One region of the Paenibacillus sp. NPDC057967 genome, then DNA from elsewhere that is predicted to be linked to it. Evidence: riboswitches for the same ligand, from Rfam matches in the RefSeq annotation. Region 1 holds a riboswitch; the other holds the start of a gene.

Region 1 (6,253 bases):
GTCCATTCTCCCCCGATCGACGCCACGACCGGATTCGTAATGGTCTTCTGCATATGAGCGGCCGTGTCCCCAATCAGCTTGCTTACCCGCTTCTGAATCGTATCCTCCGATTCTTCGCCAGGCTGCTCCTGCTCCGGATAATGGTAAGCTCTCATCGCCACCACAATGGCCATTTCTCTTGTTACTTTATCCCTCGGGCTGAACTTGCCGTTGCTTCCGGTCATCAGGCCGGAAGCTTGGGCCGCTTGAACCGCAGTCCGCGCCCATTCCGAGATGTCGCTCGCATCCGCTGGCTGAGCCTGTCCTTTTGACTCTCCCAGCTCCAAGGCACGCACGATCATGACTGCCATCTCTTCACGGCTAATCGGCTTGTCCGGATGGAAGCTTCCCTCATAGCCCGTCACGATGCCAGCTTGATACGCGGCATGCACCGCTTCATAATACCAGTCGCCCAGCTTCACATCGGCAAAGGATACGGCAGGCTTCGGAGCTTTTGCCAGCTTCAATACTTGCGTAATCATGGAAGCGAACTCCGCTCTCGTCACGGAAGACTTCGGATTAATCTTGCCGTCATAGCCCTTAACAAAGTCCTTCTGAACAGCCTCGGTAATAGATGAATATGCCCATTCCGAGATGAGCTTGCTGTCGCTGAACAGCTTGTCGAGATCAAGCTTCGCACCGCCCCCATTGTTCTCGGACGGTGTGCCCGGCTCTGGTTTCTCCGGCGTTGTGCCCGGATCAGGATTATTCGGATTTTCCGGCGTCTCCCAATCCGTATCAGCGCCTACATCTCTGCCCAGATCCGTCGTATACCGCCACTTGACGATATCTCCGTCTTTCAAAATATAGCGGCTTGCCCCAAAGTTCGGGAATACGCCATTAACACTATACATCCAGCCGCTTTCGGCGCCATGATCGAACTCGCCGTCCCCGGCAATCGAGGCCACATACACACTCTCGTATTGGTCATACCAAGAATATTTGTAGGTAATGCCTGCTTTGTCCATAACGCGCTTCAATACATCCCATACGGTCTCGCCTTGCTCGAATTCAACCTTCACCGGCGAGATAACAAATCCTTTATTAATGGTCAGCTTGTCAATCGACAGCGTTGCCTTCTTCAACTGCGGGGTGCCACCGTCGCCCGGAGACGCAACAACCGATGTGCTATAAGCTGCGAAATCGGTAAAATGGTTCGTTCTTACGATGAGGTCATTGCCCTTATCGAACGCATACTCCGCTTTTCCGCTTTGCTCCCCCAATTCCTCGCTCTCAAACTTGGCGATCGCGTGAATCTCTCCGTCAGCGATATAGGCGGCATCCTTGCCTTTCATTCCGGCAAAGGTAAGCGTAACATATTGATCGAACGTTACCCCGGAAGTCCCGCCCATTGTGAACAGAGCAGCTACCTCCGATAGCTTCTTGCCGGACGGCACAAGCGTATTCAGCTGCTCCTTCAAGGTGGCTCCGCCCGTATTCTGGAACGTCATAAGCTCCAACGCTTGCGAAGGATCGCCGGTGGACATCTTCATCCCGGCCGGGAATTGTGCGGTCATCTTGCCCTTTGTGACCGTAAGCTTTGGCAGCAGCCTGCCGTTTGGCAGCGCGGCCCATACCTTGGATGTCTTCTCTGCCGGAATCGTGATCGTAATCTCTTTGCCAGCATCCGAAGGCTTGACGACAACCTTGTATTCCGATGTATCATTCGGAATCGCAATCTCTGGCTGCACATCACCCTCAGGCAGCGTAACCAGGTTAAGCTCCGGCTCTTCAAAGCGAAGCTTGCCCAGCTTGTACCAGGTGGACTCTCCGTTCACCACATCCGCAACTGCAACTGCCGATTGCTTCGTTGCCATGCCGATGGAACCGGTTTGTTCCAGCTGCCAAGTGAATGAACCGTCATCAAGCTGATGCTTCAGCAGCGCGTCAATTGGCGTCTTGCCATCAATAGCCCAATAGCCTGCACGGTCAGTCAAGTCCTCCCCGACTGCGACCAAGCCTTGAATGGCACAGGCAATGCTGTTCGAGTTCTCGGTATCCCACATGCTGGTGCCGGCGAAGCCGCCGCCTTCCTTCTGCATGCTCTTCAAATATTGCTTGGCCTTCTCAATGCTTTGTTCGATGGCTTCGCCTTCGAATCGGGATAACACAAGGAGCGCCCAGCCCGTGTAGTCGATCTGGCTGAAGGAGCCAAAGCTGCCATTGTCCTTCTGTTGCTTAAGCAGCGACTCAAGCGCCTTGTTGCGATTCTCTTCATTCCAAGAGCCAACATCAACGCCGAGATCGGCTCCGATCTCCAGCGCAACCATGGCCCATACTTGTTTGCCCAGATTGGAGAAGGCGCCTGTCTCCTTGTTCTGCTGGCTTGCCAGCTCGGCGAACAGGTTCCGCTTGGTATCGAATGCTTCCGCCGGATTCTGCCCGACGCCAAGCAAACCGTATATATAATAGATATGGCTGTTGTCCGCGGCATCCGGCTTGATGCCCGGGTCCTTGGTGCGCCAGTCATAGTTCGGCCAAGGCGTAATCTCGGCATGATTGCGTGCCTCCGCTACGGCTACGAATGCTTCCCAATCCCAGCTCGGCTCTGCCGGAAGATGGCTGTTATAGTAGTCCGCAATCTTGAGCAAGGCTTCTTCCGGTGTCGGATCAGGCTCTGGCTCGAAGGTTAGCTCGCCCAGCTTGTACCAGGAGGACTGGCCATTCACGACGTCCAGTACCGCAACGGCGGCTTGCTTGGTTGCCATGCCGATCGATCCCGGTTTGATGAGTTGCCAAGTGAAAGAACCGTCATCTAGCTGATGTCTCAGCAGCGCATCCATTGGCGTCTTGCCGTCAAAGGCCCAAAAGCCCGTCCGATCGGTCAGATCCTCGCCAACCGCAACCAGACCCTGTATAGCACAGGCGATGCTGTTCGAATTCTCGGATTCATATTTGCTGGCGCCGTTAAAACCGCCGCCCTCTTTTTGCATGCTCTTCAAATATTGCTTGGCTTTCTCAATGCTTTGGCTAACCGCTTCGCCATCGTATCGGGACAAGACGATTAGCGCCCAGCCCGTGTAGTCGATCTGACTGAAGGAGCCGAAACTGCCGTTTTCCTTTTGTTGCGATAACAGAAATTGCAGCGCAAGTCTGCGACTCTCTTCGTTCCACGTACCGACATCCACGCCTAGATCGCGCCCAACTTCGAGTGCAACCATCGCCCAAATCTGCTTGCCGAGGTTACCGAAGTTGCCCGTCTCCTTATTTAGCTGGCTCGCCAGCTCGGCAAACAGGTTCCGGTGCGTATCGAATGCATCAGCCGGGTTCTGTCCGACACTTAACAGACCGTAGATATAATAGATATGGCTGTTATCGCCTGTATTCGGCTTAAAGCCAGGGTCCTTCTTACGCCACTCATAATTCGGCCATGCTGGTAAATCAACATGCTCCGAGGCTGCTCTTAACGCCACGAAAGCTTCCCAATCCCCAGCAGGAGAGCTTGGCATTTTCCCTGCATAATAAGCAGCAACCTTCTCCATGGCATCCGTATAGGAGGCTATGGCATCATCCTCTGCAGCCACAGCGGCTGCTACTTCTTCTTCATTTCCTGGCTCATCCGGTTCGGCGGCTGACTCATTCGACTCCCCTTCTGCCTCTTCTACAGGCGCGCCCGGTTCATCGTCAGTCCCCGTATCATTGGCAACCGCTTCTTCAAGCTGCAGGACCGGCATGCCGGCTTCGTCCGCCGCCCATGCATAGGCAGGGCTGAGAACGGAGACCAGCATCATCAAGCTGAGAATTAGTGCGGCAAATCTGACTTTCACTCGATTGTAGAACATGATGCATTCACTCCTCCATAAAGTTGGGCATAACAAAAAACACCTTCCTTCAGTCAGAAGAAAGATGTTGTACGAAACAAAATAACATTTAATAGACAGAAGGGCCGAACTAAGCCTCTTCCATTAAATGACGCCAATACCTCCCTTCCCATCCGCGTGGGATTCCATAGAGCATTCTTATGGCAGGTTTCCTGGCTTCGCTTCATCGCCGGACGATCTCCTTCCCGTCTTGTGACAGTGGATCATGATCGCAGGCTCTGCGTTACAGTGGCGGGACCGCGTTCGATTCTAACGAACTTCCCTTTTAACTTCTGATAGGATGCAACTCCATCTCAAAAGCACCATAAAAATCTTATTCAGTTGGCTACATGCTACTACACGCAACCTTTGATGGCAATAAAAATCTATGATCGTACACGAAATCGTGCCAACTTTCAGCCCGCTTTCACGCAGTGCCAGCTTTATAGACTCCAGTATCGGTAGCCTTGCAGCTCAAATTTCGTTCTATTGTAAATCCCCTTCACATCGCATAGCAGCTTCTTCTGGCTGTCCCCGAACAGCTTGTCGAAGTCCGCAACGTCCATATCCGCGATCATCTGGTGCGGCGTTGCCACAAGCACAGCATTCAGATGATGAAGAGCGGATAAATCGGACAGCTCTATGCCGTATTGCTCATACGCCAGCCGGCTGTCGACAAGCGGATCGACAATAATGGGATAAATCCCGTATTGCTGCAGCTCATCCACAATATCAGACACTTGCGTATGACGGATATCCGGGTCATTCTCTATCGTAGAAAATCCGATAATGCCTACTCTTGCAAAACGAATATCCATTCGGAGTCCCGTCAGCTGCTTAATGAATTGCCGGGCAATGTATCTGCCCATGCCATCATTAATATGCCGGCCAGCCCGCAGGAGAGGAAATGAATAACCGGCCGCCTCGGCGTGTCGCAGCAGATCGCAGGCATCGGCGGCTTCGCTCTGTGCGACAGACAATCCGGGACGGATGGGAAGCTCCTCTTCATATACGCCCGCCGCCTCCAGCGCCGCTTTCGTATCCACTCCCAGCCGATTGCACAGCATGGACAGCTCGTTCATAAAAGCCAAGTGAAGATCACTTCGGGCTTTCCCGATGGCTTGCGCCGATTCGGCCGCTTTCATGCTTCCTGCGCGGAATACGCCTCCATCTGCAATAATACTGTATACGCTGGCTACGATATCCAGCGTATCGTCATCCATGCCGGAGACGATCTTCCTCACTGTCCTGCGGGATGGCTCTGTGGATTCGTCTCCTCTGCCGCTTCCCGGCGAGCATCCTACCTTGAAATCCTCGCCGGACAACAAGCCGGACACTTCCTCCAGCACGGGGATGCAAGCCTCTTCGATCATGCCCGGATAGAGGGTCGATTCATAGACGACGACTGCTCCAATCTTCATCCGTCTGGCAACGGTCTGGCTCGCTTCAAGCACAAGCGACAAATCCGGGGCAAGGCCCCGCCCGGCAGATGCCGGAACCGCAATAATATAGAATTCCGCGTCCTCTAATCTGGACTCGTCCGATGTGAATTCCACTTGGCTGTCCCGAATAACCTGAAAACCCACATCGCCTGTCGCATCAACCCCCTGGCGATAACGCTCAATTCGATCTGCATGGGCATCATAGCCGATGACCGGCACATGCTTCGAGAAGGCCAGCGCCAGCGGCAAGCCGGCATGGCCGAGACCGATGATTGCAATAGCGGTCTCCCGATTGACTAATCGCGTATACATCATCCGCTTCATCCCCATTTCTCATTCATCCTGCCTCTATGTCTTGCCGATCGTCGTCCGTAGCGCGTTATTCAGCCATTCCTCCATCGCGGATGCCTGCATCGGCTTGCTATAATAGTAGCCTTGCATCACATGACAGCCTAATTCCCGGAGCAGCGCCATATGCTGCGGGTCCTCGATGCCTTCGGCCACCACTTCGACATTCAGGCTTTCCGCCATAAGCACGATGGCTTGAATCATCGTCTGCTTGACGGGCTTGTCCATATCGCTTGTGAACAGGCGGTCCAGCTTCAGCGAGTCGATCGGAATCCGGTCCAGCAGGCCAAGCGCGGAATAGCCGCTTCCGAAGTCATCCATTGCGATTCGAATCCCAAGCTCCCGGATTCCTGTCAATTGCTTCATAATATCGTTCACATCGTGCAGCACGACAGATTCCGTAATCTCCAGCTCCAGCCGGTCCGGCGGCAGCCCTGTCTGCTTCAGCACGGCCCTGATTGTCTCCAGCAGTCTGTCATTGCGGAACAGGCTGAGTGATACATTGACAGCTACCGACTGGTCAATGCCCTTGTCCATCCATTCCTTGCACTGGGAGCACGCCGCCTCCAGCGTCCATTCCGTTAGCGGCATAATGAGCCCATTCTCCTCTGCAACCGGAATGAA
Region 2 (6,253 bases), on a different contig from region 1:
CATACAGCCGTTCAATCACGACTGGCTGCAGCACCTCTTCAGGCGTTCCCTCCGCCGTAATCCGTCCCTTGTGCAAGGCGATGAGCTTATCGCAATATAAGGAGGCCAGATTCAAGTCATGCAATACGGCGATAACAAGAAGGCCTTTACGCTTCTGCCATGCCTTCACTGTGTCCAGCAGCTCGATCTGATAGCCGATATCGAGATAGGTAGTCGGCTCATCCAGGAGCAGGATCTCCGGCTGCTGGGTCATCAGCTTCGCCAACGCCACACGCTGGCGTTCTCCGCCGCTTAGCTGATGCAGCTTGCGGCTTTGAAGGTCGACTAACCCCATTGCATGGAGCGCCCCGTCTATAATAGACTCGGGATCCTCCTGCTCTCCGCCAAGCCAGTTCTGGTGGGGGAATCTCCCCATAGCCACCACTTCACGTACCGTAAATCCAACTGGCGGCAACCCGCCTTGCTGCAAGACAGCAAGCCTTCGGGCCAGTGTCTTCCCCGGCATATCGGATAGCGGAATGCCGTCAAGCGTGACCGTCCCCGAGCTTGGCGCATCCGAGCCGGACAAGATATGGAGCAGTGTCGATTTGCCAACGCCATTGGGACCAATAATGCCATAGATGCGATTTCGTTCGAACGTAGCCGATATCGCCTCCAGCACAGACGCTCCTTGTATAAGAGCGCCGACTTGCTTGGCAACCAGACTCAAGATTTAGCCCCTCCTTCCACCTTCATCCTGCGGTGCAGCAAATAGGCGAAGAACGGAGCGCCGATTAGCGCCGTTACGACTCCAAGCGGCAATTCTTTGGGGCTGAGCACATTGCGTGCCAGCGTATCCGCCCATAACATAAATATCCCGCCCCCAATGCCTGCAAGCGGAATAATAAGCCGATAATCCGGCCCTACAATCAGGCGAATGAGATGCGGCACCACGAGACCTACGAATCCGATAACACCGGACACCGACACAGCCGCAGCTGTAAGCAGCGTAGATATGATCATGACAATCAGCTTGGTCCGCTCCACCTTAACCCCCAGATGGGAGGCATGCCTCTCACCAAGCGTGAACAGATTCAAGGATGGGCTGAAGTACAGCAGAATAGGCAGCGCGATGACCAGGAATGGAATCATCATATATACATGCTCCCAGCTTCTATGAGCCAGCGAGCCCATAATCCAGAACAGGATCTGGTTGACGACCCCTTGCGACATCGACACCATGAGCGATACGAACGCACCGAGGAACGATTGAATAATGACGCCGGACAAAATAATCGTCTCGATCTGCATGACGCCCCTGCTGCGTGATAGCCAGATCACCGCAAGCAAGGTTAGAATCCCCGTAGTGAAGGCGACCACCGGTATCGTCCAGAGGCCAAGCGCAAGCTGCATGCCTGTCAAAATAATAAACGCAGCCCCGACAGAGCTGCCCGATGCAACGCCAAGCGTATAGGGATCGGCTAGCGGATTACGGAGCACTCCTTGAAATCCTGCTCCCGCCAGCGCAAGACAAGCGCCAACCAACACATCCAGCCATATCCGCGAAAGCCGCACCTGCGTCACGATCGCAATTTCCCCGCTTGTCCATTTGTCGGCGGGATCAGGCATTCCCGGAAGCTGGTGAATCAATATGCCCCATACATCCACAAAGGACAATCCTGCGGAGCCGATAGACAGGCTAGCTATCATAGAAACAGCAAGAAGGAGCAAAGCTGCTCCTCCATACGTTATTCCTTTTATTCGCAACATTTATTTGACAAGCTCAGGATGGATCGCTTTCGCAAGCTCAAGCAGTCCGTCCGCCAGTCGAGGACCAACGCGCACAAGCGGATCGTTGGTTACGGCGAACATTTGATTGTTCTTCACCGCATCGATTGCTTCCCAGCCGGGACGCGTCTCGATACCTGCGACGATGGAGCTCTTCTCCTCTCCGAAATCAGGGTAAATAATCAGCTGCGGATTTTGCGTAATGACTTCTTCGCCATTAACTTCGAACCAGCCAGGCTGCGCCGCAGAGATGTTAATGCCGCCAGCCAACGTCAGAAGCTCGTCCAAAAACTCTCCCGAACCAACTGTCCAGCCAGGCGAAAACTCCAGGTAAACCTTTTTCTTCTCTGCGTCTTTAACCGCAGTCGTCACTTGCTCTTTCACTTCGCGCATATGATCCGCAACTTCTGCGGCTCCAGCTTGCATATTCATAATTTTACCGATTTCCTCTACTTTGGCAACTACTTCATCGTAGGTTTTCGGATTTGTGGCGTAGACATTCAGTCCAAGCTCGCGCAGCTTCGCAATGGCATCGACATTCATGGAAGAAGAAGCCAGGATCAAATCGGGATTAAGCGCAGTCACAGCCTCAATATTCGTGGTCATATCGCCGATCTTGGCGATGGACGCTGCTTCCTCCGGATAGTTGCTCCACTCGTCGACGCCTACCACTTGTGCGCCTGCACCGATCGCGAATATCGTTTCGGTTTCGCTTGGCACCAGCGTAACGATAGCGCTTGGCGCTTTTTCGAACGTAATGGCTGTGCCTGTGGCGTCGGTTACCTCATACGGATAGGTCGTCTGACTGGCTTCCTCTGATGGTTCCGGCGTTGCTTCCGGGCTTGGGGATGCCGATGCGCCCTGTTCGGTCTGGTTATTGCTGTTGACTGCGCCCTTGTCTGTATCTGTGGTCGCACCGCATGCCGCCAACACTACCATCATCATAATGAGCAGCAGGCTTACGGCTGTTTTCATTTTTGTCCAAGACATTACCTTCATTTTCTCATTCACTCCTGTATCAGATCGTCATTTTTATTGCAGAATTGCTTCTGCATCTTGCATTTGGACACAAAAAAAAGCATCCCCGGCCCCTGTGCCGGAAACGCCCGTGTCAATCGCCGCGATACGCGCAGCGAAACATGCCTCTCCAACACCTCCCTAAGTCCACGTAGGTAACAGCGTTCATACAAAAAGGCAGGTCTCCTGGCTCGGATTGTCGCATGCCGCGTCTTCCCGAGCTGATCGCTCAGTGACGTACTACGGCTGCGTTGGCACACACGAATCGCGGATTCGTGTTCATGCCCTCCTTACAGTGGCGGGTCCGCGCCGGAATTGCACCGGCTTCCCTATTAAGCTTTTGCGACACACAGGCGAACATCAAGCTTGTCCGCTGTGGTTGACATGCTGCGCCTCGCAAAGCACCTCATTGCTTTCAACTATTAAAATATCAGTAGTTACTATACACTTCCCGCCCGCAATTGTCCATCCATTTGCGCGATCACACTGACATTCGGCCAAGCTCAGCAAGGCATAAACCGCTCATCTTCCGACATAGGTAATGTATAACGGGCAGCCAACGATCTAGTGTTCGAACCTCCTTATGCGACCATATGTTCATCGGGCAACTTCGGATTACTTGTTCTACAGATGTATGATTGCTCATCGTATAAGGAGGCATCAAGATGACCAAAGCTGTAAATTCGTCGGATCACACATCCCCTTCCAGCCGCAGAAGCTGGATTTCCTGGACATTATTCTTCGTGACAGGGATAGCCGTGGTTGCAATGATCGTGCTCATGCTCAGGCCTCAGGCTATCTCTGCGGATGCCGCCATTACCGTACACAGCTATAACGGCGGACAATTGGAATGGAATATTGTCGATTATCCCGCCACCGTCCTCGCCAGCAACACCTTTCAGTTAAAAATGAGCGATGCTTCGGGTAACCCGCTACAGGGAGCGCAGCTCGATATCAAGCTGGAGATGATTAGCATGGTCTGCGGCGATTTCGATTTCTCCTTAACCGAGACGGCGCCAGGCCTATACTCTGGCGAAGGGGTGCCGTTAATGCCTGGTCTATGGAAAGCTTCGCTGACCATCGACGGCGACCGAGACGCCATCGTAACCCGAACGCTAAAAGCGGTCTATTTAAGCTTGCCATTTTAGGCGTTTTCAGCGAATTGGCGTGCCACGCAACCTTATTTCACCATTTTCACTCGTTATGAGCAATTAAAAATGTCACACAACACTATTTTACCAGTGTCGCCGTTTCCGCACGATTAAGCGTGTCACACAACACTATCTCACCAACCGAGCCTATCATGAACTACCATAGCCACGGCGATACGGACGGGATGATTCCATTCGCGGCAAGTCCTCTTAGAATCGAGATCAGGCCGACGGCGACGGCTGTCACGACGCCGGCTCGACGCATGAAACGCCGCCAATGTTTGTTGGCCAACGCAGCAATTGAAGCGGCAAACACAAGGGCTGGCATAGTCGCAAGGCCAAACAAAGCCATCACGACCGCCCCCTCCGCCAATGAGCCGGTAGCCGCAGCATTCATGCTCATCGCATAGGTCAAGCCGCAAGGCAGGAAGCCGAATGCAAAGCCCGTTGCCAGCAAGTGAGCCGTCTCTTTGCGCTCGGAGACACGTACGCCGGAAGCCAGCTCCTGATGAAGCCTCCCTGACAAGCGGTTCAGGAACGGGATCTGCACTTTCCGCCATAGCCATAGCAGGACGAAGCAGCCGCCAATAATGGAAGCAAGCCCTCTGATCCCCGCGAATCTGCCGGCGACATCGACAAACGAGCCAACCGCCCCCATAGCAGCCCCTAGCAGCGAATAGGAAACGATCCGACCCGCGTTATAAAGCAGCATCGATCGTCTGGCAGAAGCAGCCGACTGCAGCGATACAGCCGATACGATGCCGCCGCACATACCGATGCAATGAGGAGCGCTGAACAATCCCGTCAACATTATGAGGCCAATTCCGTTCAGGCTGAGCGACATTAGCGGTTCCTCTCCGCAGACCGTTCCATGCGAGGTCCTAGCCGAAGCGCATTGGCAACGACCGATACAGAGCTGAGCGCCATCGCTGTACCCGCCATCCACGGCTGCAGATAGCCGATAGCCGCAAAGGGAATAATGACGGCATTATAACAGAGCGCAAATACGAGATTTTGCCGGATATTCCTTATCGCCAGTCGGCTAAGGCGGATCGCCTCCGTAATCGCCTGCAGCCTGGAGAAGATAAGCGTGATATGCCCCGCATTAAGGGCGCCGTAAGTGCCGTTTCCCATCGCAATGCCCACATCGGCTGCAGCCAGCGCAGGCGCATCGTTCCATCCGTCGCCTGCCATCGCGACCCGCTTGCCTCCCCGCTTAAGCTGCTCCACGAGCGCCAGCTTGCTCTCCGGCAGCATGGAAGCATGGACTTCTTTAACGCCGAGCGCTTTGGCGACGGCATTCGCGGGAGCTGCATGGTCGCCTGTCGCGACGATCGGCTGGACGCCCAGGCGCTTAAGCTCTCTTGCCATCTGAGCGGCGTCGCTCTTGAGCCGATCTCTGAATCCCATTACGCCTGCACAAGCCCCCCCTTCCATAACGTAAACGACTGTCTCTCCATGCGCCTCCCGCTCCGATGCCTGCCGCCTTGCTTCTGGCGATATTTCAAGTCCAAGACTCTCGACATAATTGGCATTGCCGATCACCGTATGTACACCGCGTATCCATCCCAGTGCGCCTCCTCCCGCCGCATAAGCGATTCGCTCCGCATCAGGCGTAACAAGCCCAATTCTTCCCGCTTCATCCCTTATAGCGTCCGCTAATGGATGCGAAGATTCTGACTCCAGCGCAACCGCCAATCGAAGAAGAGATGAACGGCCAAGCCCGATCGGACCGACAAAGCTGACCTTTGGCTTGCCTTCGGTCAGCGTGCCTGTTTTGTCCAGTACAAGCGTATGAATCGAGGCCAGCCGCTCCACCGCGCCCGCTTCCTTGGCGACAATGCCCCGCTTGGCGAGCCGCCCTGATGCAATAACTAGCGAGATCGGCGCGGCAAGACCAAGCGCGCACGGACAGGCCGCCAATAGGACAGCTATGGCGCATAACGCCGCTTTACTCCAGTTGCCCGGCTCGATGGCAAGCCCCCATATGGCCAAGGTCAAGACCGCGGCGATCAGCATGGCGGGGACAAACCAGCTGGCGACGGCGTCTACTTGCGATTGCAGCGAAGACTTCGCCCGCTGGCCTTGATGAACAAGCTCCTGGATACGGCTAAGCAAGGTTTCGTGACCAGCCGCTCCCGTAACAACCGTCAGCTTGCCGGAGCCGTTGCGCGTCCCTGCCCACACGCCGTCTCCCGATCGTTTGGCGACGGCAGCGCTCTCGCCCGTCAGCAGCGATTCGTCCAGCGTCGACTCGCCATGCTGGATCATTCCATCTACAGGTACGAATTCCCCTTCACCCACATGGACGATATCCC

The links. A riboswitch is a leader RNA that binds a small molecule or an ion and turns the genes downstream of it on or off. The one in region 1 is predicted to bind cobalamin.
Region 2: another riboswitch for cobalamin. It lies ahead of ACFVSO_RS15235 (ABC transporter substrate-binding protein); the one in region 1 lies ahead of ACFVSO_RS06070 (S-layer homology domain-containing protein).

What each region holds. Positions count from the first base shown of each region.
Region 1 is NZ_JBHVQB010000002.1:357,635-363,887, reverse strand. It holds gene ACFVSO_RS06070 (S-layer homology domain-containing protein) at 1-3,821, opposite strand, end outside; cobalamin riboswitch at 3,986-4,182, opposite strand; gene ACFVSO_RS06065 (nucleotide sugar dehydrogenase) at 4,283-5,611, opposite strand; gene ACFVSO_RS06060 (putative bifunctional diguanylate cyclase/phosphodiesterase) at 5,630-6,253, opposite strand, start outside.
Region 2 is NZ_JBHVQB010000005.1:344,922-351,174, reverse strand. It holds gene ACFVSO_RS15245 (ABC transporter ATP-binding protein) at 1-709, opposite strand, end outside; gene ACFVSO_RS15240 (FecCD family ABC transporter permease) at 706-1,749, opposite strand; gene ACFVSO_RS15235 (ABC transporter substrate-binding protein) at 1,750-2,766, opposite strand; cobalamin riboswitch at 2,944-3,161, opposite strand; gene ACFVSO_RS15230 (FixH family protein) at 3,450-3,932, shown strand; gene ACFVSO_RS15225 (sulfite exporter TauE/SafE family protein) at 4,093-4,779, opposite strand; gene ACFVSO_RS15220 (heavy metal translocating P-type ATPase) at 4,779-6,253, opposite strand, start outside.